2 regions of the Paracoccus albus genome follow, and region 1 is predicted to be linked to the other one. Evidence: riboswitches for the same ligand, from Rfam matches in the RefSeq annotation. Region 1 holds a riboswitch; the other holds the start of a gene.
What was found. A riboswitch is a leader RNA that binds a small molecule or an ion and turns the genes downstream of it on or off. The one in region 1 is predicted to bind thiamine pyrophosphate.
Positions count from the first base shown of each region.

Region 2: linked by a shared signal. The riboswitch ahead of thiM (hydroxyethylthiazole kinase) and the one ahead of PAF20_RS00340 (thiamine ABC transporter substrate-binding protein) in region 1 are both predicted to bind thiamine pyrophosphate.

Region 1 is NZ_CP115775.1:68,936-84,331, reverse strand. Features, by position in the region: gene PAF20_RS00410 (TonB-dependent receptor) at 1-1,077, shown strand, start outside; gene PAF20_RS00405 (biliverdin-producing heme oxygenase) at 1,157-1,756, shown strand; tRNA gene PAF20_RS00400 (tRNA-Ala) at 1,918-1,993, opposite strand; gene PAF20_RS00395 (NAD(P)/FAD-dependent oxidoreductase) at 2,099-3,301, shown strand; gene rsmD (16S rRNA (guanine(966)-N(2))-methyltransferase RsmD) at 3,298-3,858, shown strand; gene dapD (2,3,4,5-tetrahydropyridine-2,6-dicarboxylate N-succinyltransferase) at 3,928-4,752, opposite strand; gene PAF20_RS00380 (LOG family protein) at 4,846-5,676, shown strand; gene PAF20_RS00375 (RNA pyrophosphohydrolase) at 5,710-6,204, opposite strand; gene PAF20_RS00370 (S41 family peptidase) at 6,201-7,739, opposite strand; gene PAF20_RS00365 (murein hydrolase activator EnvC family protein) at 7,736-8,929, opposite strand; gene gpmI (2,3-bisphosphoglycerate-independent phosphoglycerate mutase) at 8,926-10,455, opposite strand; gene argC (N-acetyl-gamma-glutamyl-phosphate reductase) at 10,452-11,369, opposite strand; gene fzlA (FtsZ-binding protein FzlA) at 11,498-12,217, shown strand; gene aroC (chorismate synthase) at 12,495-13,595, opposite strand; TPP riboswitch at 13,696-13,793, shown strand; gene PAF20_RS00340 (thiamine ABC transporter substrate-binding protein) at 13,825-14,802, shown strand; gene PAF20_RS00335 (thiamine/thiamine pyrophosphate ABC transporter permease ThiP) at 14,778-15,396, shown strand, end outside.
Region 2 is NZ_CP115775.1:1,478,989-1,494,384, forward strand. Features, by position in the region: gene tenA (thiaminase II) at 92-781, opposite strand; gene thiD (bifunctional hydroxymethylpyrimidine kinase/phosphomethylpyrimidine kinase) at 778-1,584, opposite strand; gene thiE (thiamine phosphate synthase) at 1,581-2,192, opposite strand; gene thiM (hydroxyethylthiazole kinase) at 2,189-2,977, opposite strand; TPP riboswitch at 3,043-3,139, opposite strand; gene PAF20_RS07405 (hypothetical protein) at 3,258-4,562, shown strand; gene PAF20_RS07410 (phosphohexomutase domain-containing protein) at 4,704-6,077, opposite strand; gene PAF20_RS07415 (mannose-1-phosphate guanylyltransferase/mannose-6-phosphate isomerase) at 6,074-7,540, opposite strand; gene PAF20_RS07420 (NADP-dependent malic enzyme) at 7,716-9,989, opposite strand; gene PAF20_RS07425 (Zn-dependent hydrolase) at 10,568-11,800, shown strand; gene PAF20_RS07430 (hypothetical protein) at 12,086-12,232, shown strand; gene PAF20_RS07435 (efflux RND transporter periplasmic adaptor subunit) at 12,378-13,688, shown strand; gene PAF20_RS07440 (multidrug efflux RND transporter permease subunit) at 13,691-15,396, shown strand, end outside.

The sequences.
Region 1 (15,396 bases):
GTCGTCATCACCGATGATGACCGCTCGAAGCTGGACATCATGCGCGACGCCTATCGGTGGGAGGCGAATGTCGGCGGCAAGCTGGAATATCGCCCGAATGACCGGCTGTCCGTCTGGGGTGGGCTGCAATACACGAAGGGTCGCACGCAGGATCGTAACGAGACAGCGTTTGAACGTTTCGGCTACGTAACCTGGTCCGGCGAGAAGATGAGCAATCGCAGTGGCGGCCTGGCCCCGTCGATTGGCGTCAAATACAATTTCGGGCCTGAGACCTTTGTTTATGCGACCTACAAAGAGGCGATCCGAACACCGGCCCTGTTCGACACAACGATGGGCACCTTGCAAAACATGCCAACCAAGGGGCTGAAAGCGGAACGCGCCAAGTCGTTCGAGTTGGGCGCCAGCACCAGTCATGATGACCTGTTCGGCAAGGGCGTCAGCGGCGCCTTCAAGCTGGCATACTTCGATACCGAGGTCGAAGACTATATCACCCGCTACTACGACGGGTACAACTTCGGCAGAATGTTGATGACGAATGCCGACAGCTTCTCGACCCGAGGGCTGGAATTGCAGTCGAAACTCGATAATGGTCGCTTCTTCGCAGATGTATCGGTTACGCATTATCTGGATATCGAAACCTGCGACGCCGAATATGCGCAGCATCTTCGTGCCACGGCAAGACCTTGGCGCAGGACCGAGGATACCCCGGAGTGCACCGCCGGCAGCTTCATGGGTTCCTACGCCAACACCCAGAACCCGCCGAAAACGGCAGTGAATCTGACGCTCGGCACCCGTCTGCTGGATGAGCGGCTGACCCTTGGTGGTCGGATGAGCTATAGTTCCGGGCCGACTGAGAAGCTGGATCAACCTTGGCACAAAGGTCGCACCTCGGATCAGTTGGAATACAAGGCCGTATCGATCTTCGACGCCTTCATGAGCTATGAAATCCGCGACAACGCGGTATTCAACGCCTCGGTTTCCAACATTACCGACCGCTACTATCTCGACCCGCTGGCGCAAAGCTACATGCCTGCGCCTGGCCGGACATTCCGCGCCGGTCTGACGATGAAGTTCTGAAACTAACTCGGGCGGCAGCCAACTGGCCTGCCGCCCGAGCTTTCACCTGCGAATAACTCTCTTCAATCAGGCCATCGCGATGACCCAGATAGTCTACCTAAAGCCGCCCGAAAACATTGCAGATCGTGCCGCTACGCTACGCATATCGACGCGCACAGCCCATGAGGGCGTGGATGAAGCAATCATGAAAAGCGGCGCCCTCGACAGTCCGCAGAACTACCATCGTTTTGTCCACTTCCAGCACCAACTGATCCTCGACGTCGAACCGCTGTATCGTCGCGAGGATCTGCAGAAGATTTTTCCCGACCTCTCTCAGCGAAGTCGCCTTGCCGCTGTTCAAAGTGACGCAGCGTATCTGGGGATTGATCCACCCATCGGCCGAAGCGGAGCGGATCTATACGACATTGGCATCCCCGAGGCACTTGGCTGGCTTTATGTCAGCGAGGGGTCCAACCTTGGTGCGGCCTTCCTGGCAAAGCTGGTGTGGGCACATGGCCTGACAGATGACGCCGGAGCCACGCATCTTGCTCCACCTGCTATCGGGCGCGCAGCACATTGGCGTGCCTTTACAGCTTCGCTCAATGCCGTAGAGCAGACGCCCGATGAGGATCGCCGCACCATCGAAAGCGCGCGTCGTGCATTCGCACATGTCAGAGCCCTGATAGGTTCCCACCTCTAGCGTCCACCGCAGAAACAGGCGCTGCTCCGGGCGGTCATCAAATGCGCGAATTCGTTAACGTCCGCCTGGCATCTGCGCCCCGAACATCTCCTTCGCTCAACGTGGTTTCCCATGCCTCCACAATCAGGAAGTAGGAGCAACGTGCCGACCAATATACTGATTGGTGGAGCCGAGGGGAATCGAACCCCTGGCCTCGTCATTGCGAACGACGCGCTCTACCAACTGAGCTACGGCCCCATCAGAATTGGTATTAGGGATCGCCATTCCGCAATGTCAAGCAGCGACAGGTGGGGTTGCGTCGGCGGCGGGCGCGCGTCATGACGTCGCTGAAAGGGGGCGTCGATGGATTTCGTTATATTGGGTGCAGGACAGGCTGCGGCGTCGCTGTCGGCAAAGCTGAGGGCGTTGAGCGCGGAGGCCTCGATTACGGTGATCGGGGACGAGAGCGCGCCGCCATATCAGCGCCCGCCGCTTTCCAAAGCCTATCTGCTTGGTGAAATGCCGATTGAACGACTGACGCTTCGGGCAGATGCCTGGTGGGAGGAGCAGAACATCCGCCTGCTGACAGGATGCAAGGCGCTGCGCATTGACCGGGACGCGAAACGTATCGAAACCACGCAGGGTCCGGTCACCTATGACCGACTGGCTCTGACGCTGGGCGCGACGCCGCGCAGGCTGCCTGATGCGCTCGGCGGGGATCTGGGTGGCGTTCATTGCGTGCGGAGCATTGCGGATATTGAAGCGCTGAAGGGTGAGCTTCGGTCCGGTCGCAATCTCGTCGTGATCGGGGGTGGATATATCGGGCTGGAAGCCGCAGCGGTTGCGCGGAAACTGGGCCTGAATGTCACTGTGGTGGAGGCCGCGCCGCGCATCCTCGGGCGGGTCGCGGCGGCTGAAACCGCGTCAATGATACGCGACGTGCACCATGCGAACGGTGTCACCATCCTTGAAGGCACCGGTCTTCAGGCATTGCGTGGGCAGGGACATGTTGAAACCGTTGCGCTGAGCGACGGGCGCAGCCTTCCCGCCGATCTTGTGGTTCTTGGCATCGGCATCGCACCGGAAACGTCGCTCGCCGCTGAGGCCGGGCTACAGATCGAAAATGGGATCGCCTGCGATGAACAGGGGCAAACGTCGGATCCCGCTATCTGGGCTGCGGGGGATTGCGCGTCTTTCCCCTGGCATGGGCAGCGTATCCGGCTGGAAAGCGTCGGTAACGCAATAGATATGGCGGAACTGGTGGCGGAGAATATGCTGGGCGCGCAGAAGGCATATGCGCCAAAGCCCTGGTTCTGGTCGGATCAATATGATGCCAAGTTGCAGATTGCCGGACTTAGCGCGGGCTATGACCAGATCGTATTCCGGCCTGGCGACAGCAGCCATTCGGGTTCCGTCTGGTACTATGCAAACGACGCGCTCATCGCCGTCGACGCATTGAATGATGCACGCGCCTATATGGTCGGCAAACGGCTGATCGAGAGTGGCCGCACCCCTGATCCGAAGCTGGTCGCCGACCCGGCCATTGCCGTAAAGGAACTGATGTGAGGATCATCGGCGGCAAGCTGCGCGGGCTGAAGCTGGCCGATATCGGCGCCGGCGATCCGGCGGCGCATCTTCGGCCAACGACCGACCGCGTGCGGGAAACGATGTTCAACCTGCTGATCAACAGCCTGGGCATCGGAATAGACGGCGCAAGGGTTCTGGACCTGTTCGCGGGAACTGGCGCGCTTGGGCTGGAGGCTCTGTCGCGTGGCGCGGCGCGTGTGGCCTTTGTTGATGACGGCGCAGCGGCGCGGGCGCTTCTGCGAACGAATATCGAGAAGGCGCGGGCGATGAGCACAACCGACGTCTGGCGCCGGGATGCGACGCGGCTGGGGCCAAATCGCGGGCCGGGCTATGATCTGATTTTCATGGACCCGCCCTATGGCAAGTCGCTGGGCGAGGCAGCCCTGCAATCGGCATTGGATGGCGGATGGCTGACGGAACAGGCGGTGGTCGTCTGGGAAGAAAGCGCGCCCCCTGCCCTGCCCGCCGGTTTCGATCTGCTGGATCAGCGGCGCTATGGCGATACCGTGGTGACGATCCTTCAGCACCGCGCCTGAGAGTGGCGCGGCGCAAGCAACTCATTCCCGGCAAACGATTCACGCTGGAAACCTACCGGATCGGCACTATTAATCGCGCAGAAGATCGTTGATCGAGGTTTTGGACCGCGTCTTTTCGTCCACCCGTTTGACGATCACCGCGCAATACAGGTTCACGCCATTCTTGGACGGCAAAGAACCAGATACAACGACTGAGCCGGACGGAATTTCGCCATAGGTTACATTGCCGGTCTCACGGTCGACAATCTTTGTCGATTGGCCAAGAAAAACGCCCATGCCGATGACCGAGCCTTCACGGACGATCACACCCTCAACCACCTCCGAGCGGGCACCGATGAAGCAATTGTCCTCGATAATGGTCGGACCGGCCTGCATCGGCTCCAGCACGCCGCCGATACCGACGCCGCCAGACAGGTGCACATTCTTGCCGATCTGGGCGCAGGAACCGACTGTCGCCCATGTATCGACCATCGTGCCCTCATCGACATAGGCACCGAGATTCACAAAGCTGGGCATCAGCACCACGCCCTTTGCGATGTACGCAGATTTGCGCACCACACAGTTTGGCACCGCACGGAAACCGGCGGCACGCCACTGGTTGTCACCCCATCCGGCAAACTTGCTGTCGACCTTGTCCCACCAGCCACCATTCTGCGGGCCGCCTTCCTGCATTTCCATGTCCTTGATACGGAAACCCAGCAGCACAGCCTTTTTCGCCCATTGATTGACGTGCCAGTCATCGCCGCGCTTCTCGGCAACGCGCAGCCTGCCGCTGTCGAGCGCGTTCAGCGTATCCTCGATCGCCTCACGGGTTTCGCCGGTCGTCGCGGGCGTGATGGTATCGCGGGCCTCCCAGGCAGCTTCAATGGCTTGTTCCAACGCGTCGTTCGACATGGGCTATTCTCCATCAGGGTAGAAACTCTTGTCCAAGGGCTATAAGCGGGGGGGTGAGTTGGCGCAATGCGCCCGACCCAATCAGAGGCCGATATGACCGAAGAAGAAGCACGCGCACATCCATTTCCACACAGCCGCGAGGACGCCAAATCGGCCGAAAAGACCCCGGACACGCCACAAACGCGCGCTCCGGCCTACAAGCTGGCATTCGCGGATAATGATTTCCTGCTCCGCGAGGAACTTCGGGCCGTGCGCCTGCAACTGGAACTGCTGAAACCTCAGATGATCCTTGACGAACGCGGGATCGAATCGACGGTGGTGATGTTCGGCGGCGCGCGCATTCCCGCGCCCGAACATGTGGATCAGGCACGGACAGAGACGCTGGCGGGCCTTTCGAAGTATTATCAGGAAGCCTATCAATTCGCGAAACTGATGACCGAACGCAGCCTTGAAAGCTATGGCCGCGAGTTCGTGATCTGCACGGGCGGCGGCCCCGGCGTGATGGAGGCAGGCAACAGAGGCGCACATGACGCGGGCGGTCAATCTATCGGCTTGGGCATCGTGCTGCCGCATGAGCAGGCACCGAATGAGTTCGTGACACCCGACCTGTCCTTCAACTTCCACTATTTCGCCATCCGCAAGATGCATTTCCTGCTTCGCGCAAGGGCGATCACCGTTTTCCCGGGCGGGTTCGGCACATTGGACGAACTGTTTGAAACCCTGACGCTGATCCAGACCGGCCGGATGAAGCCAGTGCCGATCCTGCTGTTCGGGCAAGAGTTCTGGGACAAGATGATAAACTGGGAAGCTCTGGCCGATGCGGGCACGATCAGCGCCGAGGATCTGAACCTGTTCCGTTATGTCGAGACGGCTGACGAAGCCGTCGAGATCATCGACAATTTCGATCCGAACGCCTGTGATTAAACGGCTGCCCCGGCGCCCGGTCGGGGCAAACCCTTACGCAAGATGGTCGCGGAATGTGCCCAAAACCTGCCGGTAAAGGTCGCGCTTGAAGGGCACGATCTTCTCGATCAGATCATCCGCCTGCATCCAAGCCCAGCTTGAAAACTCCGGATGCTCTGTTGCGATATTCACCTGCGAATCCTGACCGGTGAACCGCGCGAGCGCCCAGATCTGGCGCTGCCCACCGAACTTCCCCTTCCACATCTTACCGACAAGATGATCCGGCAAGTCGTAATAAACCCAGTCCGGTGTCAGCTCGACAATCTCTGCGGCATCCTTGGGCAGGCCGGTTTCTTCTTCAAGCTCACGGATTGCGGCCTCAAGCGGTTCCTCGCCCTTGTCGATGCCACCCTGTGGCATTTGCCATGCGCCGGGGCAGTCGATCCGCTCTCCTGCCCAGATCAGGCGATCCGCGTTAATCAGCACAACTCCGGCACCGGGGCGATAGGGCAGCCCGCCGGGGCCGAGCCGATCTTTGTCAGCACTCATTCTGCGGGTGCCTCTGTTTCGTCCTCATTCGCCGGCGCGGCAGCAGAGCCGTCGCCCTCTTCACCGCCGTCATCCTGCATTTCCGGCGCATCGGTCGCTGGCTGACCCTCCTCGGCTTCGGGTGTCTCCGCGTGGTCAGTGCCGGAATCTTCGCCAGTGACTGCGGGCGTCGCCGCAGCAGTGACATCGCCTGCCTCGAAATCGACAGCGGCGAGCCCCTTCAGGATGTCGATCGCATAGGCCAGCTGATAATCCTCTTCCCGCAATTTCGCTGTTGCTTCGACCTCTGCGGCTTCCTCTTCAAGCTGGCGCTTTTCCTCGTCGGAATAGCTGTCATTGTTCAGGGCACCGCGCAGATCAGCCTCTGATGCCGAGAAGCTGGATTCGGTGCGCGGTCCGTCCTCTTCGCCTTCTTCCTCGGGTTTAGGCGCGGGCTGGGCAACGATGATGTCGGGGTTGATGCCAAGCGCCTGAATAGAACGCCCGGACGGGGTGTAATACCGCGCCGTCGTCAGCCGCATCGCACTGTCCGAAGTGACCGGCAGCACCGTCTGGACAGAACCCTTACCAAAGGATTTCTCGCCCACGACGATGGCGCGGCGGTGATCCTGCAACGCGCCCGTCACAATCTCTGATGCCGAGGCAGAGCCGCGATTGATCAGCACGACAATCGGCTTGCCCTCGGCAAGATCGCCCTGCGTTGCATTCCAACGCTCGCTGTCTTCAGAGTTACGCCCGCGTGTCGAGACGATCTCGCCCTTATCGAGGAACGCATCCGAGACATAAATCGCCTGATCCAGCAGACCACCGGGATTGTTGCGCAGGTCGATGACAAACCCTGTCACATTATCGATTCCGCCAAGCTCCTCGACCGCCTTTGCCAGATCGGCTTCCAGCGACGACATGGTTTCATCGTTAAAGGTCGCCACGCGCAGCACGACGGCATGGCCTTCGGTCCGCCCCTTTACCGCAGTCAGCTTGATGGTGTCGCGCACGATCTTGATATCGAAAGGCTCCTGCTCACCCTCTCGCAGGACGGTGATGGTGACTTCTGACCCGATTTCACCGCGCATCATATCGACTGCCTGATCAAGCGTCAGGCCCATCAACGGCTCACCATCGACATGGGTGATGAAATCGCCGGCCTCAACGCCTGCCTCATCGGCGGGGGTGTCATCCATCGGCGCGATGACCTTGACCAAACCATCTTCCTGCCCGACCTCGATCCCCAAACCGCCGAAGCTGCCGCGGGTCTGCGTCTGCATGTCTTCATAGTCATCGGCAGGCAGGAATGAAGAGTGCGGATCAAGCGATTGCAACATGCCGTTGATCGCCGCTTCGATCAGCTGCTTGGGCTCTGTCTCTTCGACATATTGGCCGCGCACCTGCTCGAACACATTGCCGAACAGATCGAGCTGCTCATAGATCGAGTCATTCGCCCCGGCACTCTGCGCCGAGAGTGGGCCCGCCAGCGAGGTGGTCAATAAGATTCCGGCCAGTGTTCCGCCGATGCCTGCAATCAGATAGTGCTTCATTGGGTCTCCGCCTGTTCCTCTTCCTGCTCGTCGGTGCCCTCGACAATGTGGTTGAGCACGAACCAGTCCGCAGGATCCAGTGTTTCTTTGCCCCGCCTGAGTTCCAGATACAGTGTTTCACTGCGATCCGCATCCCTGCCGGTGGCTGCATTGACAACGAAATCAATTCCGAATTCTTCCGCCGAGGGTTCGGTGCCCCCCATCAGCCCGACGGGTTCGCCCGCCGCCAGCACATCGCCGACCTCGCCAAAGACCTGCGCCATTCCGGCGAGTATCAGAAGATAATCCTTCGATGGCTCAAGAATGGTCACATTCCCGTAATCCAGCAACGGCCCCCGATAGCGGATTGTGGCAGGCCATGGGGTCGATACCAGCGACGCAGGCGCGGTCGCGATGACCAGCCCGGGACGTTCGATCCCGGCGGCGTCGGGTTCGTTATAGCGGCGCAAGACTGAACCGAGCACAGGCATGGGAAGGGAGCCCTGCGCGCCTTCAAAATCAGCAAGGGGCGGTCCGACATCGGATTCCATTCCGGCAATGCCTTCGGCGAACGCATCAAGCGTCGCGGCGGAACGTTCAAGGGCCTGCAACTCCTCCGGGTTGTCACTGAAACGCACCGGCATGGTAGAGCGGTCCTGCACCGCGCTTGCCAGCAGCCGCCGGGCTTCCTGCACACGGCCCAGGCCCTCGGCCAGCGTATTCGCCGCCTCTTCCTGCAACTCGCGGACCTCGCTGATTTCGTCCAGCCCCTGCTTCAGCTTGTCAGCCTCTTCACGAAGTCCGGGCGTGACGCTGGACAGGATCATCCCCGACCGCGCCGTCGCCTCTGCCCCGGAAGGATGCAGCAGCATCAGCGTTTCCGGCGATTGCTGCATAGAGATCATTACACCGACGATATCTGACAGTTCCGCACGCCGGCCTTCCCACTCGGTGCGAATCTCCTGTTCCCGAATACCGGCCTGCCGCAGCCCAGCACGCAATGAGGACAGCCCGCTTTCGTAGGCATGGATCATATCGGTCAACGCACTGACCTGATCGTCCTTGGTCATCGCCTCTTCCAGCCTGCCTGTCGCCTCGCGAAGCTGAAAGGCAGCGCGCGCCGCATCATCACCGGCGTTATTCTCGGCAATTGCTGCGGAAGCAAGGGACAGGCAAAACGCCGCCGTCAGGATCGCGCCAAAAGCTTTCATGCCCGCTCGATCAGGCTTTGGCCTGTCATTTCAGGCGGCAAATCCAGCCCCATCAGGTCCAGCACCGTCGGCGCAACATCAGCAAGCCTGCCATGCTGCCTCAGCGATTTCGCAGAAGCGTCGCCACAGACGATCACAGGCACGGGATTGATCGTATGCGCGGTATGCGGCCCGCCGGTTTCGGGATCGATCATCGTCTCACAATTGCCATGATCCGCGATGATGACCGCGGCACCCCCCGCCTTATCCAACGCTGTCAGCCCACGCCCAAGATTGCGGTCTACCGCTTCGCAGGCCAACACGGCGGCGGACAGGCTGCCCGTATGGCCGACCATATCCGGATTGGCGAAATTGACCACGATAAGGTCATACCCATCCTCAATCGCCTTGACGAACCAATCACCCACTTCGTCCGCCGCCATTTCCGGCTGCAGATCATAAGTGGCAACCTTCGGGCTTGAGGGCATATGCCGATCCTCACCCTGTTCCGGCGTTTCCTTTCCACCATTCAGGAAGAAAGTGACATGCGGATATTTCTCTGTCTCTGCCAGCCGGAACTGTCGCAATCCTTTCGCCGCGACCCATGCGCCAAGCGTGTTGACGACCTGACGCTTGGGATAGGCAGAGGTCATGAACGTGTCATGAGCTTCAGAGTAATCGACCATGCCCAGCAATGCCGCCCACTTCGGACGAACGCCAGTGTCGAACGCCTCGAACTCCGGCGCGCCGACTGCCGACAGGATTTCGCGCGCCCGATCCGCACGGAAGTTAAGGCAGAAGAAGCCGTCGCCATCCTGCGCACCCGCGTAATCGGCAATCACGGTGGGCTGAATGAACTCGTCGGTTTCGTCACGCTCATAGGCACCTTCGACGGCCATCGCAGCATCCGGCGCCGAAAACTCCGCCTGCCCGGCGACCATCGCGGCATATGCACGACCGACGCGGTCCCAGCGATTGTCGCGATCCATCGCAAAATATCGCCCGATCAGCGTTCCGATCCGAACACCTTCAGGAAGGCTGCCCTGCAATTCCGTCACAAAGCCCATCGCTGACTTGGGTGGCACATCACGCCCGTCCGTGATCGCATGAATCACCACAGGCACACCTTTTTCAGCCACAGCACGGGCCGACGCAATGACATGCTGGATATGGCCATGCACCCCGCCGTCAGACACAACACCCATCAGATGCGCGGTCCCGCCGCTTACCTTCAGCTTTTCAACGAACTCACCCAGGCCGGTATTTTCGAAATAACTGCCATCTTCAATCGCCAGGTCGATCTGGCCAAGATCCATCGCCACAACCCGACCCGCGCCGATATTCGTGTGGCCAACCTCGGAATTACCCATCTGACCCTGCGGCAGACCGACATCTGGGCCAAAAGTTACCAATGTCGAATGGGGACATTGCGCCATAAGCCGGTCAAAGGTCGGGGTCTGCGCCTGATCGGGCGCGCTCTGCTCTGGCCGGTCAGAGAGACCCCAGCCATCCAGAATGCACAGGACGACAGGTTTCTTACCGCTCATAGGCCCGCCCCCTCGTCAATGCCCAGCATGATGTTCAGGTTCTGCACCGCGGCACCCGATGCGCCCTTGCCAAGATTGTCCAGCACCGCAACAACGACCGCGCATCCCGCCGCATCATCACCGTGGACAGAGATTTCCAGCATATTGGTGTCGTTCAATGCCGTCGCATCAATGCGTGCACCGACCTCCTCCGCCTCGCGGACACGCACAAATTCTGCCCCGCCATAATGATCCGCCAGTGCCGCATGAACCGATGACAGCGTGCGCGCGCCGCCCAGATGCAGTGGCAGCGAAACGGCCATGCCTTGCGCGAATCTCCCAACCGAGGGCGCGAAGACCGGCTGCACGCCCAGTCCGGTCAGTGCCATGATCTCTGGGATGTGCTTGTGGTTCTGGTTCAGCGCATACAGGAATTGCGGCGCCGCCGTCCCGGCATCGTACTCTGCGATCAACGCATTGCCACCGCCGGTGTAGCCGGAAACGGCGTTGATCGACAGCCCCTCCTCCGGTCCGATCAGCCCGGCTTCAATCAGCGGGCGGATCATTGCGATGGTGCCCGTCGCGTAGCATCCGGGGTTGGCGACATATTTCGCGGCGGCAATCTTTTCACGCGCCCCGGCAACAAGCTCAGGAAAACCATAAACCCAGTCAGGATCGACACGATGCGCGGTCGACGCATCAATCAGGCGCACCGGCAGATCAGATGACAGCGCGACCGCTTCACGCGCCGCGTCATCAGGCAAACAGAGGATCGCAATGTCAGAGTCCGCGAAACAGGCGCGCCTCGCGTCGGCGTCCTTGCGCAACTCGTGCTCGACGCGGACCAGTTCAATATCGTCGCGCCCGTCCAGCCGATCACGGATCTGCAGGCCGGTTGTTCCGGCCTCACCATCGATGAAGACCTTGTATGCCATCTTTGCCCTTTCTTGCCCGCGCCTATGACATAACGCCCCACCGTGCCGGGGGCAATGCAGGCAAGCGATTGCCAAGCAGGATCGCGCATAGTTGAAACGTCCCCGCCCGATCGCGTATCACCGGCGACATGACCGACCGTTACGCCCCCAGCCCCGCAGCACCCAGAACCGCACCCGGCCAGCCCGCGCGGCTGTATCACACGCCGCTGTCGCCCTATTCACGCAAAGTCAGGCTGGTTCTCGCCGAAAAGCGGATAGAGGCGGAACTTGTCGAAGAACGCTATTGGGAGCAGGGTCCGGAACTGTTCCGGAGAAATCCCGCAGGTAAAATTCCCGTACTGCGCCACGACGGGATGCTGATGGCGGAAAGTCAGGCGATCTGTGAGTATATTGATGAAACGGTGCCGAACCCGCCTTTGATGCCGGACAGTCCCGCTGGCAGATACGAGACCCGCAGGCTGTGTTCATGGTTCGACGACAAGTTTAATGCTGAAGTGACACGGCCTGTTCTGACAGAACGCGTTTGGAAAAAAGTTCAGAAAAGCGGATATCCCGACAGCCGGATCGTCAAAGCGGGACTTGGCGCCATCAAAGCGCATATCGACTATATGCATGGCCTGCTGGAAGAGCGACGCTGGCTGGCAGGGCCCACCCTGACCATCGCAGATTTCGCCGCAGCAGCGCATTTTTCCTGTCTCGATTATATCTCGGATGTGGACTGGGACCGCTCAGATCTGGTCCGCCAATGGTATGCGACGATCAAATCCCGCCCGGCATTCCGCAGCGTCCTCGCCGATCACATCCCGGGCATTCATCCGGCCCCTCACTACGCAGAACTGGATTTCTGATCCGTTGGCCGGGGCTCTGCCCCGGACCCCGAGGTATTTTCTCACCAAAGATGCCATTTCAATGACCAGATCATCTTTGGTGCCCAAATACCTTGGGGGTACGGGGGCAAAGCCCCCGCGACTCAGACACACGCGTATCAGCACGGCTTTGATGCTGTAACCGCGCCCGACGGCATCGATCTGCTAGGGTGGGATCAAAAACAAGGCGCTAAAGTTAACACAATTGTTCATTAGTGCTGCTCATTAGCGACAAGGACGTGTCCCAGTGTTTCCCCGCTCAGCCGATCTGACCGCGAACACCGCCGGTCTGTGCCCTGTCTAGCAGAAGATGGTCCAGCACAATGCATGCCGCCATTGCTTCGGCCACCGGAACAGCGCGAATACCGACGCAAGGATCGTGGCGACCCTTGGTAATCAATTCAATCTCTTCCCCGCTTTGATTGATCGTGCGCCGCGGTGTCAGGATCGAGGAGGTGGGTTTCACCGAAAAACGCACCACGATATCCTGTCCGGTCGATATTCCGCCAAGGAGTCCACCAGCGTGATTGGAAAGAAATTCCGGCCCGTCAGGCCCCATGCGGATCTCATCGGCATTGTCGACACCGGTCAGGGCAGCGGCGGCCATGCCCTCGCCAATCTCAACGCCTTTGACCGCGTTGATAGACATCATCGCAGCCGCCAGATCGGTATCAAGCTTACCATAGACAGGCGCGCCCAGCCCGGGCGGGCAGCCCCGGACAAGAACCTCTACAGCAGCGCCAACGCTGTTCTGCGCCTTGCGGATACCTGTCAGATAATCCTCCCACGCAGTGGCAGCCGTGGCATCCGGCAGGAAAAACGGGTTCTCGCGGATGACCCTTTCGTCGAAATTCGCCCTGTCCAGATGCATCTCGCCCATCTGAACCATATAGCCAAGCACCTGAACCTTCGGCGCAAGTTGCTTCAACACCGCTTGCGCGACAGCACCAGCCGCCACACGCGCCGCCGTTTCACGGGCCGAGGATCGGCCGCCACCGCGATAATCCCGCAGCCCATATTTCTGATGGTATGTTATGTCGGCATGTCCGGGCCGGAAGGCGCGGGCTATATCGCCGTAATCCTTCGACCGCTGATCGGTATTCTCGATCATCAGCATAATCGGCGTACCGGTCGTGCGCCCCTCGAACACACCCGACATGATACGAACCTGATCAGCCTCTTGCCGCTGGGTCGTATTCTTGGACGTTCCGGGCCGACGGCGATCCATGAAGGGCTGAATCCACGCTTCGTCCAGGGCCACGCCCGGCGGGCAGCCATCCACCACGGCACCAAGCGCCGGGCCGTGGCTTTCACCCCATGTGGTGACGCGGAATACATGGCCGAAGCTGTTCAGGCTCATCACGGATCTCCTTTCGCCCTTCGTTAGCGGGCGCGCCCGATCACGACAAGGCCAACTGCAGAAGTTCCTGCTTGCGATCCGGCGCGGCATTGCCCATCCTGAGCCAGCCTCGGGGGGCCTTCGGGCTGAGACGCATGATGCGGACCCGCAGAACCTGATCCGGTTAAAACCGGCGGAGGGAAGGTTTCGCTGCCCTTTCTTTCCGAAACTCGAATGATGGAGGATAGCGATGCGCATTGCCCTTCTTGCCCTTATGGCAAGCTCAGCCCCGGCCCTTGCTGCGGGTCCGGAATTTACAGTCTACGCCCCTGAATACTTCGCCTCGGAATGGGGTCCAGGCCCGAAGATCGAAGAGGGGTTCGAGGCGAACTGCAACTGCGATCTGGTTTTCGTGACCGGCGATGTTCTGCCCCGCATCCTGCTGGAAGGCGAAGGCACCGAAGCCGATGCCGTGATCGGGCTGAGCATTGATCAGACGCTGCGCGCACGCGAAAGCGGCCTTTTTGCCCCGCATAACGAAGATACATCTGCGCTGACCATGCCTATTGAGTGGCAGGATGACGTATTCCTGCCCTTTAACTGGTCCGAAACGGCATTCATCTATGACGAAACCCGTCTGGAGAACCCGCCCGAAAGCTTGCAAGCCCTGCTGGATGCCCAAGACGATCTGAAGATCGTCATACAGGATCCACGCAGTTCCGTTTCCGGTCTGGCGCTGCTGCTTTGGATCAAACAGGTCTTTGGCGACGACAGCATGACCGCGTGGGAGAAGTTGAAGCCCAAGGTTCTGACCGTAACGCAAGGGTGGTCCGAAGCCTACGGGATGTTCACTGATGGCGAGGCCGATATGGTTCTCAGCTTCACCACATCGCCCGCCTATCACATCGGCGCCGAGGAGGACACGACCAAACATGCCGCGATCTTTCCCGAAGGCCACTATCTTCTGGCAGAGCTTGCGGCGCAAGTGAAGGGCACGGATCAGCCAGAACTGGCGCAGCAATTCATGGATTATATCCTGTCGCCCGACTTCCAGGGCATGATTGCCGAGGCCAACTGGTCCTATCCGTCGAAGCTGCCGGATGATCAGTTGCCGGATTACTTCGCGGACCTGCCCCGGCCTGAAAAAACCATTTTCCTGTCGGAAGACGAGGCCGAGGCGTTGCGCCAACCAGCCCTTGATGAATGGCTGCGCGTCTTCGCGAATTGACACGCTCACCCGGCACGCGTATCCCGCCCTACACGTTCGGCGCTGCCGCCGGGGTTTTGCTGCTGGTGCTGATCCTCGGGACGCTGGGGGTGGTCGCGGCATATGCGGGCGGGTTGTCCGCGCTTGGTCCGTGGGACATGCGTGCAATCTGGTTCACGCTTTGGCAGTCGGTCGTATCGGCCACGCTGTCCGCTGTATTGGCGGTCCCGGTTGCCCGCGCGCTCGCAAGACGCAGGTTTACCGGGCGCGCCCTGCTGATCACCCTGCTCGGCGCACCGTTTATCCTGCCGGTCATCGTGGCGGTGATGGGGCTGGTTTCGGTTTTCGGCCGCAGCGGCTTTGTAAATGACGCATTGGCGTCGCTCGGCCTGAGCCCGATCAGCATTTACGGCTGGCAGGGTGTCATCCTGGCGCATGTGTTCTTCAACCTGCCGCTTTCGGTACGCATGATCCTTCACGGCTGGCAGGCGATCCCGGCAGAGCGATTCCGGCTTGCGCTCTCACTTGGGTTTGGTGCCGCCGACATATCGCGCCACCTGGAACGTCCGATGCTGCGCGAGGTCCTGCCGGGCGCGTGGCTGGCAGTGTTTCTTG
Region 2 (15,396 bases), 1.4 Mb from region 1:
AAAAGTAAAGCCGCTGCCTGAACGTCAACGTAACCGCCCGCCTGGGCTGTCGATCATCAGATAAGCAGATCACGCGGATTGTGGTCCGTCGCTATTCAGCCGGAATCAACTCTGCCTGCGGCATCAGCCAGTCCTGCCGGTGATAGGCGCTGTCCCAGAAACGCCATTCGTGCCAGCAGCTTCGCGCGAAGACCCGGCGCATTCTGTCCCGTCCGGCGTCGTCGATTGCAGCGCCGATACTGTCGGTCAGTGCCAGCATCCGGTTCACGCTTTCGGTGAACTCCTCGCCCGAATAGGTCGCGATCCATTCGGCATAAGGATTACCGGGTGCTGCCTCTGCCGCGATGGCGTGACCCACATCGTGATAGATCCAGAAGCATGGAAGCACGGCAGCCAGCCCTTCCGCGAAATCGCCGATGGCACAACAGCGGATCAGATGCGCGACGTAGTGATCGCAGGCCGCCGATGTGCCGGCCTGCCGAAAATGCTCATCGGTGACGCCGTACAGCCCCATGTAGTGTCCGTGCAGCAAACGTTCCACCGCGGCGGCATTGGTGGCGGAACCTGCAAGCTGGGCGATAGCCTGTGGGTTCGGGGCCTTTGAAGCCACCAGAGTCAGCGCGCGGGCAAAACCTTCAAGATAATGCGCGTCCTGAATGATGTAGCCGCGAAACACCTCGGACGGCAGGGTACCGGCTGCAAGCTGCCGGTTGAAGGGCATATCGAGGATCTGGCGACGAAGATCTGCTGTGTCTTGGGTGAGTTGTTCGGTGAATTTCATCGCTTTGTTCCTTCTGCGGCGTAGAAATGATGGACCGGGCCGTGACCGCTGCCGACCGAAAGCCGGTCTGCGGCACCTATCGCGCCTGAGATATAGCTTTTGGCCTGCCTGACCGCCTCTGACACTGACAAACCGCGGCCCAGAAATGTGGCGAGTGCTGCTGATAGGGTGCAGCCTGTTCCATGCGTGTTTTGCGTTCGCGAACGCTGTGCCGTTAACCACTCATGACCGTCTGATGTCGCCAGCAGGTCAGGGCTTTCATCGCCGCCCAGATGCCCGCCTTTCAGCAGTACGGCAGCCGGGCCAAGTGCCAGCAAAGCGCCGGCCTGCCCTTCCATCTGATCACGATCAGTGGCCTCCGGCGCGCCCAGAAGATCTGCGGCTTCCGGCAGGTTTGGGGTGATCAGATCGACGCGCGGCAGCAGCCGGTCGCGCAGCGCCGATACCGCATCGCTTGCCAACAGCCTGTCACCGCCCTTGGCAACCATCACCGGGTCCAGAACGATAGGACAATCCAGCCCGAGCAGCCCTTCGCATACGCAGTCGATGATCCCGGCCGTGCCGAGCATCCCGATCTTCACAGCGTGGACCGCAATGTCATCGCGTATCGCAGCGATTTGCGCCGCAATCATCTCGACCGGGATCAGGTGAACGGCGTGAACACCCTTGGTGTTCTGCGCCGTCAGCGCAGTGATCACACTCATCGCATAACCACCATTCGCCGAGATTGCCTTGATGTCCGCCTGTATCCCTGCCCCGCCAGAGCAGTCGGAGCCAGCGATTGTCAGGATATTGGGGATCATGCCCGCCCCCATGCCTGAACGAGGCCCCTTGCCGCTGCTTCCATATCTTCCGCGCGGGAAATGGCGGACACGACGGCGATGCCTGCCGCGCCGAGGGCCTTGAGGTCTGGAATATCGCCTTGAACGAGCCGCCCGATTGCAATGCAGGGCAACTTGCTCTGCCCGACAATCCTGGCCAGCCCGTCCAACCCGATCGGCGGGGCATGGTCAGGTTTCGAGGCGGTCGCACGCACAGGGCCGACGCCAAGGTAATCCACGCCCTTGGGCACAGCCGCAAGCTGGCCTGCATCTTCGACAGACAGGCCAAGCAGCACATCCGGCCCGATCCGTTTCCTGATCCGCGCGGGATCGCCATCGCCCTGACCTATGTGAAGGGCCGGGGCAGCAACCGCCTGCGCCACCTCAATCCGGTCATTTATCGCAAGCATCGCACCGTGCTCTGGCAGGACTGCCATCAGGCGACGCGCGATTTCAGCAAATTCGGCATCCGGCAGTGTCTTGTGACGCAGCTGGATCAGGCCGACCCCGCCGCGAGCGGCCGCAATTGCCTGTTCGACAATCGGGCGCGGCGCATCCGCGTCGGTGATAAAACAGATGGGCGGGATCATGCCGCCGTGATCCTCGCGCCCCGCGTCACATCCTCGGGCTGCAATTGGTACAGCGCGTCTATGAATGCCGTCTGGAAAGAGGCAGGCCCTGCGGCGCTGCGTCCTGCCACCTCTCCGGCCTGTCCGAAATAGGACAGCGCCGTGACCGTGCCATCGAACGCAGGCTGTCCGGCGATGAAGGCGCCTACAATGCCGGTCAGCGAGCAGCCAAGCGCGGTGATGCGCGGCATCATCTCATGACCATTGGCCACCCGAACCGCGCGCGATCCGTCGGTGACAAAGTCCACCGGCCCGGTCACGGCAACGACGATCCCGTGATCCCGTGAGAGAGTCCGTGCCGCCGCCTCTGCCGCCGCGACCTCGTCAGCGGCATCGGCGCCCTTGCCCGCCGCCTGCGCACCCGACAGAGCCAGAATTTCCGAGGCATTTCCGCGAATGACATCCGGGCGCAGGGCCAGCAGCTTCGCCCCCTGATCGCGGCGGAAAGATGTCGCACCAACGGCGACCGGGTCCAGAACCCAAGGCTTGCCCGCAGCCGCCACAGCCTTGGCCGCCATCAGCATCGAACGTACCCACGGCCCCGAGGAGGTGCCGATATTGATCGTCAGCGAAGACACGAAAGTGGCAAACTCCTCCATCTCGTCTTCCGCATGCGCCATCGCGGGCGAGGCACCTGCCGCCAGCATCACATTGGCCATGACATTCATCGCCACGTAATTGGTGATGTTCTGCACAAGCGGCGCGGTTTCGCGCATTTTTGCAAGGTAGAGACCCGGTTCGTTCATCGTTTTCTCCCTCTCTCGCGCGGCGCAAAGTGAGAGGAACACGGGAAAGGGCGAACGACAGGCGCGGGCCATTTCCTGCGCCTCCCTACGCCGGCATTGTCCGGTTCAGGTTCAAAGGGTGCTTCTCAGCCCGGATAGATCCGAGCGCCCCTGTCGCATCGCGGCATAGCTGGCATGACCAAGGGTAAACGTCAAGCTTCGGATATCTCCCGACTTCTTGTCCTTCGCAGCGTCAGGTGCAAAATTGCTGCGTGAGAATTTCCTTTTCCAACACCCGTCCGTGACCCACCCTGCCGACACCCGCATCATTTTCGAGGATGACCAGATCCGCGTCGTCGCGCAGCCCGCTGGTCGCAGCCATCTGGTAATCACCTTCGGCAATCTGGAGATGCTGGCCGAGGGCAAAAGGTTTTTTGCGGATGCGCCGCTGGCCAAACTGGGGATCAGCGCCATCGGTATCATGGCAAAATCCCCGAACTGGTTCCCGGTCAACAGCATGGAACGCGCTGTTGCTGCGATCCGCGCGATTGCCCGCGATTATAGGACCGTGGTGACTTTCGGCAGTTCTATGGGGGGCTATGGCGCGTTGAAGCATTCGGCGCGGCTGGGCGCCACTCAGGTGATTGCCTGTGAACCGCAATGGTCTATCGACGCCGCTGAATGTGCCATTGCACCGGGCTGGAAGGATTACTTTCGCCCCGACATGTCAGGAATGGGTATCCGGGCCGATGAGGTAAGCGGCAAGGTATATATCCTTCACGACCCTTGGCAATCGCGCGACGACTGGCACGCCAGAAAGATCGTGTCGATCTGCCCGCGCAGCCGCATCGCCCCTGTTTATGGCGCCGGGCATCACGTGATGAAAGTCCTCGCCGGAAGTGCCGTTCTTGGACAGATCATCAACGCATGCCGGAATGACGACATAGCCGCACTACGCCGCTCCATAAGCACCGCACGCCGCCGGAGCGCCATCCGGAAAAGAGAGGTCCTGCGCCGCGCCGCCGATCAACATCCCGCATTGGTATTGCCGCAGTTTCTGCGCCTGCCACCCCGCGCCATTGCACGGGAGTTCCCTGAGTGGCTGGAACCCGTGGCCGCGCAACTCAAGGACAAGCAAGGGGTGAAGGCCGTACTATCCTTTTACCGCTCGGCTTTCCCTCATATCCGAACGCTGGCGGGTCGAAACGCCTTCACTCATGCCACAGCGGCCCTGACTTGCAGCAGGCCGGTTCTGGGATTCGGGCCGGATCAGGTGATGGTCTATGACGCGATGACTGACATAATCCGGCCCGGCCGTCGCGACCCCAAGATCGGCGAAGTTCCCCTGCACCCAGAGATCAGGTCGGGGCGACTGCGCTTGTTCTGCATTGCCGAAGAACTGCGCCTTCCGATCCAGACCGAGCCGGAGGGCGGGCTTGCAGTCGGGCCAGAGAATGCCAGAGCCGCGAGGTTCATGATCGAAAGCCAGTCGGTTTTGGAATTTCGTCTGCGGGCCGGTGATCGCTACCTCACAGTTAACGATCGTGGGCACATCCGCTTGCAAAAAGGGCTTGCCGGGGCGGCCGTGTTTTCGCTGACGCTCTGATGGATTGTTCGACATCCGCGGGCGCAGTTGGAACCGACGCCGAGCCGTTTATCTGCTATTGCCGCTGACAGCCGACGACTGCTTCGGTGTCACACCCGAGATGCTAGAGCAGAGAGCGAATTTGACAGCAACGCGGCGGCCTCAGCCCTCTTCGATCAGCGCGCGAAGCTCGGCGACCTTGCGGTTCAGCAAATCGCGATCCCCTCGCGTTTCGACGTTCAGCCGCAGCAACGGTTCGGTATTCGACGCACGCAGATTGAAGCGCCAATCACCCATATCCAGTGAAAACCCGTCCATCTCATCGCGGCCCTTTGCCTGCTTCGCGAATGCACGTTCCACACGGTCGCGGGCGGCATCGGCATCGGTCACGACAAAGTTGATTTCACCGGACGACGGAAAGGCCGCGCGCCGCTGGTCTATCAGCGCCGAGAGCGGCTTGCCGGAACGTCCCATCAGTTCTGCCACCAGAAGCCAAGGGATCATGCCGCTGTCGCAATAAACGAAGTCGCGGAAATAGTGATGCGCCGACATCTCACCGCCATAGACGGCATCATGTTCACGAAGCGCCGCCTTCTGAAATGCATGACCGGTGCGGGCCTGAATGGCAGTGCCACCGGCCTTGGCAACGATGTCCTGCGTATTCCAGATGACGCGCGGATCGTGAACGATGGTCGCGCCCGGCTCTTTCGCCAGAAAGGCAGCAGCCAGAAGACCAACGATATATTCGCCATCGATGAATTTTCCCTGCTCGTCGAAGAAAAAGCAGCGGTCGAAATCGCCGTCAAAGGCGACCCCTATATCGGCACCGGCCTCGCGTACGGCCTTGGCGGTCACTGGTTGATTCTCAGGCAGCAGAGGGTTCGGGATACCGTTCGGAAAGCTGCCATCGGGTTCATGATGCAGGCGAATGAACTCCAGCGGTGCGCCAAGTGACGCAAGCGCCGCTGCTATGGCATCAAAGGTTGGACCCGCAGCGCCATTGCCTGAATTCACGACGATCTTCATAGGTCGCAAAGCCTCAGTGTCGACAAACGCCATCACCCGCGCCACATAGGCCACCCGCGCCTGATCAGCGACGTCCAGACGCCTACCGCCGGATTTATCCGGCCCGAACTCGCCCGCCTCTGCCAGTCGCTGCACGTGGTTCAGCCCCGAAGCAGATCCAAGCGGGGCAGAGCCGCGCTGAACCATTTTCATGCCGTTATAATCCATCGGATTATGCGAAGCGGTGACCTCTATCCCCCCATCGGCATCGAAATGGGTGACAGCGAAATACATCTCTTCTGTACCTGCAAGCCCAAGGTCCAGAACCTCGCACCCTTCCGCGATCAAGGCGTCGGCGACGGCGTCTGCCAACTCTGCCGATGATGCGCGGATATCGCGCCCGAGCACGACACGTTCAGCAGCAAGGGCCTGCGAGAAGGCACGACTGATGCGATGCGCGATATCGACATCCAGATCGACGCCCAGCCTGCCCCGGATGTCATAGGCTTTGAAGCAGTTCAGGCGCATCAGCCTTTTGCCCCCTGCCCGCGCGCATAGATATCTTCGTAGCGAATAATGTCATCCTCTCCCAGATAGCTGCCGGTCTGAACCTCAATCAGGACCATAGGCAGCTTGCCGGGGTTTTCCATGCGGTGAACGGCACCAAGGGGGATATAGACCGATTGGTTTTCGGTCACGAGTTGCACCTTGTCATCAATCGTAACCTTCGCCGTGCCCTCGACCACGATCCAATGTTCTGCCCGGTGGTGGTGGCTTTGCAGGCTCAGCGCTGCACCGGGATTGACGACGATGCGTTTGACCTGAAAGCGCCCGCCGAGAACCAGCGTTTCGTACCAGCCCCAGGGGCGGTAGTCGCGCGGCAGGATTTCTGCCTGTGGCCGTTTGTGTTTTTTCAGCAGATCAACAGCCTTCTTCACATCCTGCGCGCGGTCCTTGGGCGCAACCAGCACGGCATCAGGCATGGCCACGGCAACGATATTCTCCAACCCGATCCCGACCAGCACCTGCCCCTCGCTTTCGGCACGCAGCAAGGTGTCGCGGCAATCTATCGCCTCCGCCGGACCGGACAGGGCAACGCCGTCCTGATCCGGCCCCTGTTCGCGCCACACCGCGTCCCAGCCGCCAAGATCGGACCAGCCGGCGGAAAACGGGACGACGGCAAGGTTATCCGCCTTTTCCATCACCGCATAATCGACAGAGATTGACGGCGCAGCGGCGTAATCATCGGGCGCCAGCCGCAGAAACCCCAGATCCACAACGGCTTTGCCAAGCGATTGTGTGACGGGGCCTACGACATCCGGCGCATGTTGACGAAACGCCTCGACCATATCGGCCGCGCGGGCCAGAAAAATGCCGGCATTCCAGAGGAAATTACCCGAATTCAGCATCTGCTGCGCCTTGTCCACGTCCGGCTTTTCAACAAAGCGCAGCAGGTCGCGCGTGCCACCGGACTCATCCTGCGAAGCGGCAAGTTCGAGATAGCCATAGCCCGTTTCTGGCCGGTCCGGAGTTATCCCGAATGTGACGATCTTGCCTTCGCTCACCGCCGGCAAGCCACGCCTGACCGCAGCAAGGAAGGCCGCAGAATTCGGTATTGCGTGATCCGATGGTGCGACGACCATCACGGCGTCGCGATCGCTGGCCATCAGATAAAGCGCCGCTGACAGCACGGCAGGCGCAGTATTGCGCGGCTCTGGTTCAATAATGACGGCGCCGGGGTCAATGCCGATTTCCTGCAATTGCTCTGTCACAACAAAGCGGAAATCCGCCCCTGTCACGATCACCGGAGACTGCCATTCCGTCTGTTCGCCATCGCCGGCAAAACGCTGCGCCGCCTGCTGAAAAAGGGTCGTATCGCCCAGAAGTGGAACAAATTGCTTGGGGTAGGATTTTCGCGACAGCGGCCAAAGGCGCGTGCCAGACCCACCGCACAGAATGACCGGATAAAGCTTGGTGGAATTTTTAGTAGTCACGCGGAATATCTCGACTTTTCGGACAGTGACGACATCTTTCCGATGCGCCACAATACGTCCGGACGTTATGCCGGGCGTCACGGCAAGGCAACGCAGAATGGGTTAATGCACCGACAGCCGACGGCTCGCGCGGTGTTCAATTCCGCGCGAGCCCGTCTGCCCTTCGCTTCGGGAATCAACCGTAGCTGGACACATTGCTGCCGGCGAGTGCCGAGATATTCATCAGCCCGCGTACGGTAATGCCCGGCGTGACGATATGGGCGCGGTTCTCCATCCCCATCAGGATCGGCCCGACCTCCAGCCCGCCCGCGACAGAACGCAGCATATTGCGCGCCGCATTGGCGATTTCGGCATTTGCATAGATCAGACCATTCGCGCGGCCCTTCAGTCGGCCATCGGGATACAGCCTTTCGCGCAGATCCGGATCGAGAGCCACATCGGCGGGCATCTCTCCTTCATATTCGAAGTCGAGGTTCATGCCGTCCAATATCTCCATCGCAGCGCGCATGTTCCGGCTGGTTTCGCTGTCCAGGTTCCCGAATTGCGAGGCAGAGCACAGTGCAATCTTCGGCTCTATCCCGAAGCGCCGCATATGCCGGGCGGCCCCAATCACAGTTTCGGCGATCTGCTGCGGATCGGGGTCAAGATTGACCTGCGTATCGGCGAGGAACAAGGGACCCCGGTCCAGAATAATCAGCGAAAGCGCACCGACCGGATGGGCATTGCCGCGCGCCAGAATCTCGCTGACATAGCGAAGGTGCCAGCGGTATTCGCCGAAGGTGCCGCAGATCATGCTGTCCGCCGCACCAAGATGCACCATCATCGCTGCAATCGCCGATGTGTTTGTCCGGATGATCGCGCGCGCCAGATCCGGTGTGACCCCGCGCCTGCGCATCAGTTCGTGATATGCGGTCCAATAGTCACGGTAGCGAACGTCGCTTTCGGGGTTGATAACCTCTATCGCATTAAGGTCCAGCCGGATGCCTTCGCGGTCGAGCCGCTGCTGGATCACCTCTGGCCGACCGATCAGGATCGGCGTGTCGTGGCCTTCCTCGATCAATTGACGGGCGGTGTGGAGGATGCGCTCATCCTCGCCCTCGGCAAAGACCAGCCGGCGGCGAGCGACCTTGTCGGCATCAAACACGCTGCGCATGATATTATAGCTGCGATAGACGCGGCCCTGCAGGCGACGGGTGTAATCCTGAAGGTCCAGTTCGCGCGTCGCCACGCCGGATTCTATCGCGGCCCTTGCGACGGCGGTTGCGATGGTCGGCAGAAGGCGCGGATCGAAGGGTTTCGGAATCAGATATTCCGGCCCGAATGTCAGCGTTTCGCCCCGGTAGGCCTGCCCGACCTCGGCCGAGGTCGTCTCGCGGGCAAGCGCCGCAATCGCCTCGACACAGGCGACCTTCATTTCGTCGTTAATCTGGGTCGCGCCAGTGTCCAGAGCGCCACGGAAAATAAAGGGGAAACACAGGACGTTGTTGACCTGATTAGGGTAATCGCTGCGCCCCGTCGCGATCAGCGCATTCGGTGCTGCGGCGCGGGCTTCTTCCGGCATGATTTCGGGCGTCGGGTTGGCAAGGGCGAAGATGATCGGGTTATCGGCCATCTGCGCCACCATCTCTCGCGTCAGCAGCCCGGGGCCGGAGACACCAAGGAAAAGGTCCGCGCCCTTCATCGCTTCCATGGTGGTGCGCATTTCGGTGTCGCGGGCGAATTCCTGCTTTTCTGGGTTCAGGTCGTTGCGCTGCGTATGCACCACGCCCTTGCTGTCCAGCATGGTGATGTTGTTCTTCTTCACCCCCATCACCATCAGCATTTTCAGACAGGCGATCCCGGCCGCACCCGCACCAAGCGCCACAACGCTGATATCTTCGAATTTCTTGCCCGACAGCCGCATCGCATTGCTGGCCGCCGCTGCGGCAACGATGGCCGTTCCGTGCTGGTCGTCGTGGAAAACCGGGATATTCATCCGCTCTTTGCACAGCCGTTCGACAAGGAAACAGTCCGGGGCCTTTATGTCCTCAAGGTTCACCGCGCCAAAGGTCGGTTCCAGCTTGCAGACCAGATCGGCCAGCTTTTCGGGATCGGTCTCATTCACCTCGATATCAAAGCAATCGACACCGGCGAATTTCTTGAACAGAACCGCTTTTCCTTCCATGACTGGCTTGGAAGCCTGCGCGCCGATATTGCCCAAACCCAGCACCGCCGTTCCGTTCGACACCACCGCAACCAGATTCGATTTCGCGGTATAGCGCATCGCATCAAGCGGATTCTTTTCGATCTCGAGGCAGGCCTCGGCGACGCCGGGGGAATAGGCGTTGGACAGATCCCGGCCAGTATCCATTGGCTTGGTCGCGCGGATTTCCAGCTTACCGGGTTTCGGAAACTCGTGGTAATCAAGTGCCTCCTGACGGCGATCATTCCCAATGTCTTCTGCTGGCATCTTATACCTCCATTACGCCGCTTGGCTTTCCCTAGGGTCAATTGCGCATGTTCCGGGCAGGATTTGCAATGCCCGTTTTGTACGCGACCCGCCTTTGCCGTGCCGTTTCATTAGGTTGTCACTACGGTCCTCAGTTAGGGCGAAGGCCGTCTCCATGTCCGATTTCGATCTTGTCTTGTTCGGCCACGTTGCCCTGACAGCGCAAGAGGTTTCCAACGGTTTCATGCTGCCAGCGATGACAGAATCGCACTGATCGGGAAAGTTCGCGCACCGGCCGATAAAAAACGCATCCGTCTTTCCGGGGTTTGATTTGGTGTCCCCATTTTTCATCAACTATGCGATAGAGCGCGCGACGCTGATCTGACGGTTCATAAACCCGCGGCACAGGTCTATAAGGTCGGCCAGCCCAGATTCTATCGCTGGCTTGTGGCCTAATGAAGGTGTTGAATCTCCTTGCTCTGTCGCTGCAAAATAGCGGCTCGGGCAGCAGATTTTCGACGGGCAGACGGTGCTTGCCAAAACTCGACAGGGCGAATTCCTGCGTCCGCCTGAAACCCTTGAACCAAGGAAAACACCTCATGCGTAATCTTCGTGTACACACCGACCGGATCAGATCGGATATCGAGGCTATGGCAGCGATCACCGATCCCGGTCGTCCGTGGACACGCCGTGCCTTCTCTCCGCGCTTTGACGAGGGGCGCTCATGGCTGGAAACACGGTTCTCCGAAGCAGGTCTCGACGTATCGACGGATGCTGCTGGTAACATGATCGGGCGGCGGACGGGCAGTGTAAAAGGGCTTGGCACGATTTTGATCGGAAGCCATTCAGATACAGTGCCAGATGGAGGACGCTTTGACGGCATCGGTGGCGTGATCGTAGCACTGGAGGTTGCGCGGATGCTGAAGGAACAAAAAATCGTTCTGCGCCATGACCTCGCGGTGGTGGATTTTCTGGCCGAGGAGGTATCGGTCTTCGGTGTATCCTGCATTGGCTCACGCGGCATGACGGCAGCGCTGCCGAAGGACTGGCTTGACCTGACGCACGATGGCAGGACACTCGCGCAGGCAATACGCGATGTCGGAGGTGCGCCGGATAAGCCGGTCGATCCGGGCAAGGTCCGGGCTTTTCTGGAATTGCACATTGAGCAGGGCACCGTCCTTGAAAACGAAGGCACCGATCTGGGCATCGTGACCGCCATCGCCGGGATCGAGCGGATCGAGGTTGTATTAACGGGCCAGCCTGATCATGCCGGAACCACGCCGATGGGGACCCGCGCGGACGCTCTTGTTGCGGCAGCAGCCCTTGTCTGCGACATAGACGCAGAGGCGAAACGTCGCGCCGCGGGACCGGATCACTTCACCGCCACGGTAGGTGAGTTCGGGATCGAACCGGGTGCGGCCAATGTCGTTCCGGGCCGCGTCAGAATGCTGATCGACGCGCGCTCATCGCAACGCGAAGCAATGGAAGACTTTCTGGCATGGATCGAAGAGCGGGCACAGCGGATGCCCGAACGCATCCGCGCTGAAACCCGCCTGATGTCCGACAACCACCCAACCCCGATGGATGACGGACTTATCACGATGCTGGAGTCGGCGGCAGAAACAATAGGGGCCAGCCATCGCCGAATGGTTTCAGGAGCGGGCCATGACGCGGCCTATATGGCAAAGATTGCGCCTGCCGCGATGATCTTTGTACCCAGCAAGGACGGACGCTCTCACTGTCCGGAGGAGTGGACGGAGGCCGGCGACATCGCTCTTGGTGCCGAGCTCATGGCCGAGGCCGTCATCGCATTGGATCAGGAAAGAAACTGAGATGCGCCGAGTCCTGACCTAGAAAGACTTCTAACCCGCCCCCATCAGAGCGGGATACGAGTTCTACCGGCATGGCGGCCAGTCCCGAACAGATCATCCACACAGTCGTGGGCGGATATCGCGCGGAAAGATGCTATTCTCATTCAGAGCGCACGGGGCGAGACGGCAAAGTTATCTCTAATCCCGACGATAGCGGCGGAAATCCCGGGCGGTTTCATCGCCTCGATCCACAATCCGCGGCGGATTTCTTATGTGTCATAACATTCGATCCATGGCGGGATCTCCATGGCGCTGACCATCGCACTTGAAAAGGCGGCAGCCAAGCAGATCGGCGGCGTTTCCATCAATAAAGATTTTCCGAAAAACCGGCCCGTACCAGCCTCTGCCTGCTTGCACGCAAAGTGCGCCAGTCAGGAAGCATCACAGACGTAGAGAGTTAAGCAAAGTGACGCTTCAGCGCGTTCATTTCGGTTTCGTTTAGGTTCTACGGGCTAAGTTAAGCTGACGCGATTGCGACTTGTGGAAAACCGTAACCTCCCCGACATTGCAGATTATGATCCAGCTGAAGCGCGAGACAATGAAAACCATAACGCACCTGTCAGCATTGATGATGGTTGCACTGCTGGCTTTGGCAACGCTCGCGGCACCATCTCAGGCGCAACATGGACCCGGCGGGCCGGGACCGGCCGGGCCGAAGGAGGTCGGCGTGATAGAAGTCGCGCGGCAGGATGTGCCCGTCACGGTCGAATTGCCGGGGCGCGCCGTCGCCTATCAGCGCGCGGCGATACGGCCAAAGGTCGGCGGCGAGATCACCTCTATTCCCTATGAAGCCGGAACCGAGGTTGAGGCCGGAACGGTCCTGTTTCAGATCGAGGATGAGACACTCGCTGCAGAACTGACCGCCCGAGAGGTTGCCGTCACCTCCGCCCAGTCGGCGCTCAGCGGGGCGCAGGCAACGGTCGAACGTTATCGCAGGCTCAGCGGTTCGGGTGTGTCCCGCGCGGATCTTGAGGCGGCAGAGGTTGCGCTGTCAGCGGCAGAAGCCAATCTTGGCGCGGCAGAGGCGCAGCGTGATCTGGCCCGCTTGGCCCTGCGCAGGACGGAAATCACCAGTCCGATCAGCGGCCTTGTTTCGGTGACGCCGTTCAGCGTCGGCGACATTGTCAGCGCCGCTCAGGCCGATGCGCTGACAGAGGTCGCGCAGACCGATCCGATCTATGTCGATGTCTCCGAGTCCCGCGCACGCATCCTGCGCCATCAGCAAAGCCTGGCCGATGGCAGCATGCAGCGTCTCGGCGCACCAGACGATGCCCGCATGACGCTGGAAACGGGCGAGACCTATCCGCTGCCCGGTCGCGTCCTCAGCCCCGGAGCAGAGGTTTCGGCCACAACCGGAACCGTCCCGATCCGCCTGCAATTCGACAATCCAGACCGGCGTATCCTGCCGGGTCAGTTCGTGCGCGTCACGCTGACGGTCGGTCAGGTCAACGCCGTGCTTGTGCCACAGCGTGCAACCAGCCGTTCGGCCGGTGGGCAGCTGACCGCGTTCGTCGCGCGTGACGGCAAGGCAACAGAGGTCGCCTTGACTGAAACCGGCACCTATCAGAACGCATGGATGGTGACAGAGGGGCTGGACAGTGGCGATGCGCTGATCCTTGACGGGCTGAACAATCTGCGCGACGGGGCCGAGGTGACGACAGTCGCAGTGACCATCGACGAAAACGGCGTTGTGCGTGACAAAGGCGAAGCGCCTGAGGCGACTGACGCCGAAGCGCCGGCGAAGCCCCCTGAAAGCACCGAAACCCCGGCCACGGCCTCTGCCGATCCAGCATCGCCTGCGCCTGGCGGTGCGAGACCGCAGGGCGAAGCCACCTCGGGCGGCGGCTGAGAATGGGTCAGTTCTTCATTCACAGACCGGTGTTTGCCTGGGTGCTGGCCATTGTCACCATGCTGGCCGGTATCTACAGCCTGCTTGGCCTGCCGGTATCGCAATACCCGGACATTGCCCCCACAACGATCCGCATCGGTGCCAGCTATTCCGGCGCCACGGCGGAGGCGGTGCAGAATTCTGTCACCACACCAATCGAGGATTCGCTGACCGGCGTGGAAGGCATGATCTATTTCGAATCCTCATCGTCTCAGGGCCGCTCTTCGCTGGAGCTGACATTTGACGACAGCGTCGACCCGACCGACGCGCTGAACGATGTGCAATCGAAGGTCCGCAGCGTTGAATCCCGCCTGCCTTCTGCCGTGCAGGATAACGGAGTCAGTGTCACACGTTCCACGTCTTCGATCCTGATGGTCGGCTCTCTGGTATCTACGGACGGCCAGCACTCGACGGTGGAACTCGGCAATATGCTGGAGGAGATTGTCGAAGGCCCGGTGAAGCGGGTCGAGGGCGTGGGCGATATCAATGTGTTCGGCTCTGGCTATGCGATGCGCATCTGGCTGGACCCGTTCCGGCTGACCCAGTTCGGCTTGCTTCCCACCGACATCACATCTGCGGTGTCGGCGCAGAACTCGACCGTATCGGTCGGGTCACTGGGCACGCAGCCCGTCCTGCCGGGGCAGCAGTTCACATCAACCATTACCGCACAAAGCCAACTGACGGGGGTCGAGGATTTCCGCCGCATCCTGCTGAAAACCGGCGAAGACGGCGCGAATGTCTGGCTGGGCGATGTCGCCGATATTGAGATCGGCCAGCAGCGCTATGGCTCTGACAGCCGCTTCAACGGGCTGAACGCGGCGGGTTTCGGCATCAACCTTGAGACAGGCGCGAATGCCGTCGATACGGCAGAGGGCGTGCGCGAGGTTCTGGCCGAGCTGAACGAGGTTCTGCCCGAGGGGGTGGAACTGCGCGTCGCCTATGACACCTCGCCTTTCGTCGAACTGTCCATCGAAAAGGTCTATCACACGCTGATCGAGGCGATTGTACTGGTCGTCGCCGTGATCCTGATCTTCCTGCAAAGCTGGCGGGCGACGATCATCCCGGTCATCGTTGTGCCGGTGGTGCTGCTGGGAACTTTCGCTGTGCTGGGCGTGCTGGGATATTCCATCAACACGCTGACCATGTTCGCGATGGTGCTGGCCATCGGCCTGCTGGTCGATGACGCCATTGTCGTGGTCGAAAACGTCGAACGTGTCATGCGCGAAGATGGCGTCGACCCGGTGGAGGCGACGGAAAGGTCGATGCGCCAGATCTCTGGCGCGCTGATCGGGATCGCTGCGGTGCTGTCGGCGGTGTTCCTGCCGATGGCCTTCATGGCCGGATCGACCGGCGTGGTCTACCGCCAGTTCTCCGTCACGATCATCACCGCGATGGGCCTGTCGCTGGCTGCTGCACTGATCCTGACGCCGTCGCAGACCGCGACCCTTCTGCGCCCACATCAGGGCGAACCGCGCTTTGCCCCGACCCGCTGGTTCAACCGCAGCTTCGACCGAATGGCGGATGGTTATGCGGCGATCATCGCCCGGCTGCTGCGCCGCCCTGTCCTTGCCATCATCGTGCTTGTGCTCATCGGGGCCGGGGCATGGCAGTTGTTCACCCGCATGAACTCGACTTTCATACCGACCGAGGATCAGGGGGTGATGATGGC